DNA from 4 places in the Colwellia sp. 5_MG-2023 genome. Region 2 is predicted to be linked to each of the others. Evidence: predicted binding sites of a transcription regulator. Region 2 holds the regulator's gene; each other region holds the start of a gene.
The links. Region 2 encodes MetJ, which represses methionine synthesis genes. Its sites were predicted from a motif close to TAGACGTCTAGACGTCTA; they were not measured.
Positions count from the first base shown of each region.

Region 1: the regulator MetJ is predicted to act here: its motif matches at 782-799, upstream of metK (methionine adenosyltransferase).
Region 3: the regulator MetJ is predicted to act here: its motif matches at 918-935, upstream of Q4496_RS02785 (methylenetetrahydrofolate reductase).
Region 4: the regulator MetJ is predicted to act here: its motif matches at 1,195-1,212, upstream of serA (phosphoglycerate dehydrogenase).

Region 1 covers NZ_JAUOPW010000026.1:2,242-4,436, forward strand. Annotated here, with positions in the region: gene metK (methionine adenosyltransferase) at 938-2,125, shown strand.
Region 2 covers NZ_JAUOPW010000011.1:105,838-108,032, reverse strand. Annotated here, with positions in the region: gene hemE (uroporphyrinogen decarboxylase) at 1-729, shown strand, start outside; gene metJ (met regulon transcriptional regulator MetJ) at 867-1,205, opposite strand; gene metB (cystathionine gamma-synthase) at 1,520-2,195, shown strand, end outside.
Region 3 covers NZ_JAUOPW010000002.1:285,486-287,680, reverse strand. Annotated here, with positions in the region: gene Q4496_RS02795 (HlyD family secretion protein) at 1-294, opposite strand, end outside; gene Q4496_RS02790 (MarR family winged helix-turn-helix transcriptional regulator) at 297-779, opposite strand; gene Q4496_RS02785 (methylenetetrahydrofolate reductase) at 1,027-2,007, shown strand; gene Q4496_RS02780 (haloacid dehalogenase type II) at 2,153-2,195, opposite strand, start outside.
Region 4 covers NZ_JAUOPW010000008.1:5,839-8,033, reverse strand. Annotated here, with positions in the region: gene serA (phosphoglycerate dehydrogenase) at 1-1,119, opposite strand, end outside; gene rpiA (ribose-5-phosphate isomerase RpiA) at 1,414-2,070, opposite strand; gene Q4496_RS07820 (5-formyltetrahydrofolate cyclo-ligase) at 2,190-2,195, opposite strand, start outside.

The DNA.
Region 1 (2,195 bases), on a different contig from region 2:
ATGTACATGATCGTTAAATATTACTTTTTATTAAACGTGTTCAAATAGGCTTGAAGTTATTATTTAAGCTGCTATATTGGGCCTATGAAAACACCTATCTCAGTATTTTATTATATTTTATTTTTAGGGAGCTTCGCCCTAAAATTCCCCGTTTAAACGAGCGTACCTTTACGCTCGTCTGTATTTCCAGATAAAAACTAAACACACAGCATTTATTTAATGGTTCTTTTTTAAGTTCGCTTAATAAAGAAGGCTTAATTGTATCCATATTTTCTAGAACTGTTTATTTCATAAAATATTTAGCTAACTCATTATAACTATCTAAGGAGGGTATTTTATTTGATTTATTTTCTATAATTTTTAGTTTTTGCAAAAAACATACGTAATTAATCTGTAATTTATTATTAGGTGATAATATGTCTAAAAATGAAAAGAAAAAGCCCGTATTAACGTTAAAAGAAAAACGTAAATTGAAAAAAGAATCAAATACTACTCAAGTAGTAAAACCGAGAAAAAGAAAAGGTTAAATTTACTGGGCGCCAATTGTAGTGGCGCCCTTTTATTTTCTTTTCCACAAAATAACGTCAACGACCGCTGATTCGCTAACGACTACTCAATTGAGTACCTTTCTCTATTTTATATACCCTGCCTCAACAAAAAGTAAATTTAATAAAAAGTGCATAAACCCCATAAATTACTACGTAAACAGTTGTAAAATAAATAAATTTCATATTTTTCATTATAAATTTAATGATTTATACTTTAAAAGATTAAAGCCATTTAGACGTCTAGGCGTAAAAAAGATAGAAAAGTGATTCCTATAATAGTAAACTGCATCTATATATTGTATTAATGTTAATTTTTATCTTTTTTATCTACTTTTTAAATAACTATTTACTAAGCGAGATAGGTTAAAGATTTAAACTGTTGAGGTTTTATGTCTACACACTTTTTTACTTCTGAGTCCGTTTCTGAAGGACACCCAGATAAAATTGCCGATCAAATTTCTGATGCGGTTTTAGATGCTATTATTGCGAAAGATAAATTTGCACGTGTTGCGTGCGAAACAATGGTTAAAACTGGCGTTGCTATTATTTCTGGAGAAGTAAGTACTAATGCATGGGTTGATTTAGAAACCATTACTCGTAATGTTATTAGTAATATTGGTTATACATCTTCCGATGTCGGCTTTGACGGTGAAACTTGCGGCATTATGAATTTAATTGGTCAGCAGTCACCAGAAATAGCGCAAGGTGTTGATCGCAGTAAGCCGGAAGATCAAGGCGCTGGAGATCAAGGATTGATGTTTGGTTATGCTACCAATGAAACTGAAACGTTAATGCCTGCACCATTATATTATTCTCATCGTTTAGTTGAACGTCAAGCTGAAGCCCGTAAATCGGGTATTCTTCCTTGGTTACGTCCTGATGCTAAATCACAAGTAACCTTTATCTATGAAAACAATAAACCTGTGGCAATTGATACTGTTGTTCTTTCAACTCAGCATAACCCTGATATTAAACAAGAGGATTTAGTTGATGCAGTTATGGAAAATATTATTAAGCATGTGCTTCCTGCTGAGTTTTTAACTAAAGATACTAAATATCACATCAACCCAACAGGCCGCTTTGTTATTGGTGGCCCAGTAGGCGATTGTGGCCTAACAGGTAGAAAAATTATTGTTGATACTTATGGCGGCATGGCGCGTCATGGTGGTGGTGCTTTCTCAGGTAAAGATCCATCAAAAGTGGATCGTAGTGCAGCATATGCTGGTCGTTATGTTGCTAAAAATATTGTAGCAGCAGGTTTAGCTGATCGTTGTGAAATTCAAATATCATATGCTATAGGTGTTGCTAAACCTACATCAATTTCTATCGATACCTTTGGTACAGGTAAAGTAAGCGAAGAACGCTTAGTTGAACTTGTTCGTGAACACTTTGATTTGCGTCCTTACGGCATTACTAAAATGTTAGATTTATTACATCCTATGTATCAACAAACAGCTGCGTATGGACATTTTGGTCGTGAACCTTTTGAAATGACTGTAGGTGACGATACATTTACTGCATTTAGTTGGGAAAAAACGGATAAAGCTGATGATTTAAGAAAATCAGCTGGAATTTAGTTAAAAGCTTTATTCATTAAAAACTGAAACAAAGTAATAAAACCAGCACTTGTGTATAAGCAGTGCTGGT
Region 2 (2,195 bases):
GTACCTGATCCTGAAGGTGAATTACAATACGTAATGAATGCCGTTCGTACTATTAAAAAAGAACTAAATGGTAGCGTGCCGTTAATTGGTTTTTCTGGCAGCCCTTGGACGTTGGCAACTTACATGATTGAAGGTGGTAGCTCAAAAGCTTTTACTAAAATCAAAAAAATGATGTTTTCTGAACCACAAACACTGCATTTATTACTTGATAAGTTAGCCGACTCTGTTATTTCATATTTGAATGCACAAATTGCTGCTGGCGCACAATCAGTAATGGTGTTTGATACATGGGGTGGCGTATTGTCACCACGTGATTACAAAGAATTTTCATTACAATATATGCATAAAATCGTTGACGGTTTAACGCGTTATAATGATGGCCGTCAAGTGCCGGTAACTTTGTTTACTAAAAATGGTGGTATGTGGTTAGAAGATATCGCTGCGACAGGTTGTGATGCGGTAGGACTTGATTGGACTATTGATATAGAAAAAGCAAAAGCACGTGTTGGTGATAAAGTTGCTTTACAAGGCAATATGGACCCTTCTATGTTGTATGCACCATTACCGCGTATTGAACAGGAAGTATCTAAAATATTAGCAGGCTTTGGTGAAGGCGGTACCGGTCATGTATTTAACTTAGGCCATGGTATTCACCCTGATGTGAATCCAGATCATGCAGGACACTTTATTGAGTCGGTGCATCGTTTAAGTAAGCCATACCACGGGTAACTTATCTTGTTGCGAATTTTGTAGCTATATTGGCTACTCTTATATGAAGCACAAAAAATGAAGCACAAAAAAAAGTAGCAAACTCTATCGAGGTTGCTACTTTTTTTATTTTAGATTAGTTATTTACTCAATCGAACTTAGATTGATTCGTCATCATCTATTTCGTAAGCACTAAAGTCGGTAATTCCTTTTTCTTCTAAAATACGACGAACACTAGCGGGTAACTTTTCCTCATTATCTTTAGCGAGATCTTCATCATCAGGTAGAGGCTGCCCAGTAAAAGCATGTAAGAATGCTTCGCACAATAATTCGCTATTAGTCGCATGGCGTAAATTATTTACTTGGCGTCTAGTTCGCTCATCAGTTAATACTTTTAAGACACGCAAAGGAATTGAGACTGTAATTTTTTTTACTTGCTCACTCTTTTTACCATGTTCGGCATAGGGATTAATATATTCGTCATTCCACTCAGCCATGTAAATTCCTCTGTAGCTATTAATGTAAATGGTTAATTATTATTTTTATATGACTATAAAAACGCATTTAACGGTATTATTTAATTAACACTTAATGAAAACTTGATTAAGCTTAATTGAAAGATAGAAGCATATACTTATTTCTTCTTAATCATGCAATTCTACTGGTTGCAGAAATCCAGTCAAGTAGAAGTTTAGATGTCTAAAAATTCTTGACCTAAATAGTCAAAACGTTTAGAGTTATAGACGTCCAAACATCCAAAACATTAAGTATATAAGTTTATGGTGTTAGTTAATGAAAATAAGGAATAAAAATGTCGAATACTAAAATTAAAAACATTACTACTTCGGCAGTGCAGGCGGGTATTAATACCGATAAACAACATGGTGCTGTTGTTGCCCCTATTCACTTATCTAGCACTTATTCATTAAAAAGCTTTAATGAAAAACGTGAATTTGATTATTCTCGCACTGGTAACCCAACCCGAGCAACCTTCGCTCGAGCTATCGCTACATTAGAGCAAGGTAAAGTGGGTATTGCGACAAGTACTGGCATGTCGTCAGTATTATTAATTTGTCAGCTGCTATCTGTTGATGATCTTGTTGTTATTCCTCATGACTGTTACGGAGGAAGCTTTCGACTATTTACCCATTTAGCAAAACGTGGTCAATTTAAGTTAATTGTTGTTGATCAAAATAACCAACAGGCGTTAGCAGAAGCATTAGCACAAAAACCTAAATTAGTACTAATTGAAAGCCCAAGTAATCCACTATTACGTTTAGTTGATATTGAAGAAGTAGCTAAGGCTAGTCACGAAGTAGGTGCTTTAGTTGCTGTCGACAACACTTTTTTATCTCCTGCTTTACAACAACCATTAACATTGGGTGCAGATATTGTTTTTCACTCTACTACTAAGTATATCAACGGGCACAGTGATGTTGTTGGCGGTGTTTTAGTGGCTAAAGAACAGGCTTTAGGTGATGAGTTAG
Region 3 (2,195 bases), on a different contig from region 2:
GTTAGTTTGGGCAACACTTTCTAAGGCTAATTTTGCTTTATCAACAGCAATTTTATAAGGTTCTTTATCTAAACTAAACAGTAGTTGGCCTTGTTGTATGCTTTGATTATTGTTGATGTAGACCTTATTTACTTGGCCATTCACTTTGGCTGAAATATTTGCCACAGGGTGCAATACTCTAGATTGTGTACTAACCGGCATCCATAAATCGGCATATAAAAAATAGACAAAGGAAATAGCAAAGACGACAAGCGCAACATGCACCCAACGTTTAAATATTTGATCTGGAGCCATGGCTATTTCTCACCTACATGATATTTGTTAAGCATAATAGAAGCGTTTTGTTCTAGTTTTCGAAGTACCTTAAATAGTGCGTTGAGTTCATCGTTAGATATTCCTTTAGTAAGCTCTGCGCGAACCATGTTTACACTGCCGGTTAACATTTCTATGCATTCACTGCCTGCGGGGGTAAACCATAAACAATGGCATCTACCATCGCTTGGATGAGGACGTCGTTCGACTAAGTTTAAATTAACGAGTTGGTTAACCGTACGGGTTAAAGAAGGCATTTCTATACCTAATTCGGTAGCTAACATATGCTGTGAAGTCCCTTCTCCTAACATTTTAAGATTCATCATCGCTGACCATCTCGCTTCTGTCATTTCCATGGGGTTCACTGCTTGAGATATAACGCCGCGCCATAGACGAGTTACTCTACTTAGCAACCAACCTAGGCTTGGGTTATTAACATTTTGTTTATTAGGTAGTGGCTTTGACATAATAATTCTCACAATTTTCATAATACTTAGCTTGCTAAGTATTATACAGCGTTCAATTTACTTAGCAAGCTAAGTAAATTAGATGTGGCAATATTCTTTAGTATTGATGCTGGTATGAGATTATATTACACCTTCTTCTAGACGGCTAAACGTCTATTTAAAAATATAAAGTTTACTGATATACTGCTGTTCATTAATAAGCCTTCATCATCAAAATCGGCTTTCACTCATAACTTGCGAAATAATTATGCTAGAAAATGAATCAGAATTAAGAATTAGGTATAACGATAATTCCCGTGGTGTTTACTTTATTGGCACTACACCGCCAAAAAGTGACACTCCTATTGAGCAAGTAGAAGATATTGCGACTAAATTACTTGATCGTGTCAGTGATATAGATTTTGATGGGTTAATTATTTATGACATTCAAGATGAAGATTCAAGAACGAATGTTCCTCGTCCTTTTCCGTTTAAAAGTACACATGATCCACGTTTATATTCGTCATTATTAAACAAAAAATCAAAACGTCCGGTTATTACATACAAAAGTGTAGTGCAGTCAGATACTGCAGCATTTAATACTTGGGCTGATGAAGCATGGGAAAAGTTTGGTGTTCGTGATGTTGTGCTGGTGGGTAGCCCATCAAAGAATAATAAAATTAGCTTACCACTTGGTGAAGCTTACCAAACGCTGGTAGAAAATCAGAATAATTTTTTTATTGGCGGGATAACAATTGCTGAGCGCCATGCTAAAAAAGGTAATGAACACCAACGCTTAATTGAAAAGCATCAACAAGGCTGTAATTTCTTTATATCACAAGCAATTTATGACCCTCAAGCTACTATTGATATGTTGACTCGCTATGCTATCGAATGCCAACAGCAAGGCTTAAAACCACAACGTATTATTTTAACCTTTTCACCTTGTGGTAGTAAAAAAACATTAGAGTTTATTGACTGGTTAGGTGTGCGTGTTCCTGAAGCAACCAGCTTGCGTATACTTAATGCAGAAAAACCTTTATATGAGTCTATTCGCATTTGTTGTAATAGCTTACAGCAAATATTAGATGCGTTAGTCCCGTATGATTTACCACTCGGTTTAAATATTGAAAGTTTAACGAACCGTAAAGAAGAAATTGACGGTTCAATTTTACTATACAAGTTATTGCGCTCAACCATGGACAAGTACTTAGCAAGAAAGGAACTTGATAACCTGATCAAGAGTTAAAGTATCGGTGATTTTCACCCGGATTTAGTTAAATAAAAAAGCGGTTCAATTGATATTGACCGCTTTTTTATGTCTTATATTTTATGCTTAGTGTTTGAATACATTAATACCAAACAATAAATATCTACAGAATGAATATTTACTATTACTTAGTTGCCGCATTCGCTTCTAATTGGTCAACTATTTCC
Region 4 (2,195 bases), on a different contig from region 2:
AATATTTATATTATTTTCAGCAAAGGCTTGGTTAATTTTTGTTAAAACGCCTGGTTGATTATGATGAATGTGTAGTAAGCGGCTTGTACCTGTTTCTCCAGGTAAAGAATGCTCCGGTAGTGATACTTCAGGGAAGTTAACTGCCGATAAACTTGAACCATTGTCAGAATATTTCGCTAATTTACTTGCTACTTCTAAACCAATGTTTTCTTGTGCTTCTTTTGTACTACCACCAATATGTGGTGTAAGAATTACATTATCAAAACCACGTAATGGTGATACGAATTCATCATCATTACCTTTAGGCTCAACAGGGAATACGTCAATGGCAGCACCTGCTATTTTTTTGTCTGTTAATGCTTGTGCAAGTGACTCTATATCTACAACGGTACCGCGAGAAGCATTAATAAAAATCGCGCCTTTTTTCATCGCAGTAAACTGTTCTGTACCTATCATATACTGTGTTTGGGGTGTTTCTGGCACATGTAAACTAACAACATCAGCTTCACTTAACAATGACTTTAAGGAAGATGATTGGCTTGCATTGCCTAAAGGTAATTTAGTTTCTATATCATAAAACTTAACACGCATACCTAACGTTTCAGCCAGAATACCAAGCTGAGTTCCAATATGGCCATAGCCAATGATACCGAGTGTTTTTCCGCGAGCTTCAAAAGACCCTACCGCAGACTTCAACCATTCACCACGGTGTGCTTTTGCACTTTTTTCAGGAATACCACGTAGCAATAATAAGGCTTCACCTAATACTAATTCTGCAACAGAACGGGTATTAGAAAAAGGCGCATTAAATACTGGAATGCCACGTTTTTTAGCTGCTTTGACGTCAACTTGGTTTGTGCCGATACAAAAGCAGCCAATAGCAACAAGCTTTTTAGCGTGGGTGATAACTTCAGCAGTCAACTGAGTACGAGAACGGATACCAATAAAATGCACATCAGCTATTTTGGCAATTAAATCATCATTCGAAAGTGATGTTTTAATATACTCAATATTCGAATAACCTTTCTCCTTTAACTCATCAAGTGCGCTTTGATGCACACCTTCAAGTAAAAGGATTTTTATTTTGTCTTTTGCTAATGATTTTTTGCTTGTTGTCATAAGGTATGGCTTCACTTATTTAAGTTAGAATTACATTGTTAGTAAAAAAGTCAGTTAAATAAAAGTCAGCTAAATAAAACGTTTAGATGGCTAGATATCTATAATTCCAATAAGATAACATATAGCGTATAAACTCTAAAGAAAATATTTGAGTAAACAAATTAAGTGTTTGATTATTATGTTTATTTATCTGGTTACTTAGCTTAATTAGTTAGATGAATGACTAATTAAGCTTGTGGATACTATTTTTATTATTACATTAAAACTAATAAATCAGGTCTTAAGTGTATGATATTATTTGATAATTTCAATTCCGTCATTACTACCAAGGATCAGTACATCAGCACCTCGTGCTGCGAATAAACCGTTAGATACAACACCGACAATAGCATTAATATCAGCTTCTAACTTTTTAGCATCAGTAATTTTTAAGTTATGTACATCAAGAATAACATTGCCATTATCGGTAATAACACCTTGACGATATTCGGGGTCGCCGCCTAGCTTTACTAGTTGCCGAGCAACATAGCTACGCGCCATAGGTATCACTTCAACTGGTAATGGGAAGGTACCTAATATGTCAACTAACTTTGAATCGTCAGCGATGCAAATAAATTGATTGGCAACAGCGGCAACAATTTTTTCTCTTGTGAGTGCAGCACCACCACCTTTGATCATGGTTAAATACTTGTTAACTTCATCAGCGCCATCAACATAAACATCTAAAACGCCTACATTATTAAGATCAAATACCTCAATGCCATGTGCTTCCAAACGTTTAGTCGACTCATCAGAGCTGGAAACTGCACCTTCAATATCATCTTTAATCGTTGCTAAAGCGTCAATGAAGTAATTAACAGTAGAGCCAGTACCAACACCAACAATAGTGCCTTCTTTAATAAATTCTAATGCTTTATATGCTGCTGCTTTTTTCATTTCATCTTGTGTCATGAGTTTGCCTTATAGGAGTATAGCTATTTTAGTATTTCATTAATGCGCAGATTATAGCAGTCGCTTGTTAAAAAGACAGTAATAGCAACCTATACTAAGTTGGTAGCCTTAAATTGAACTTACTT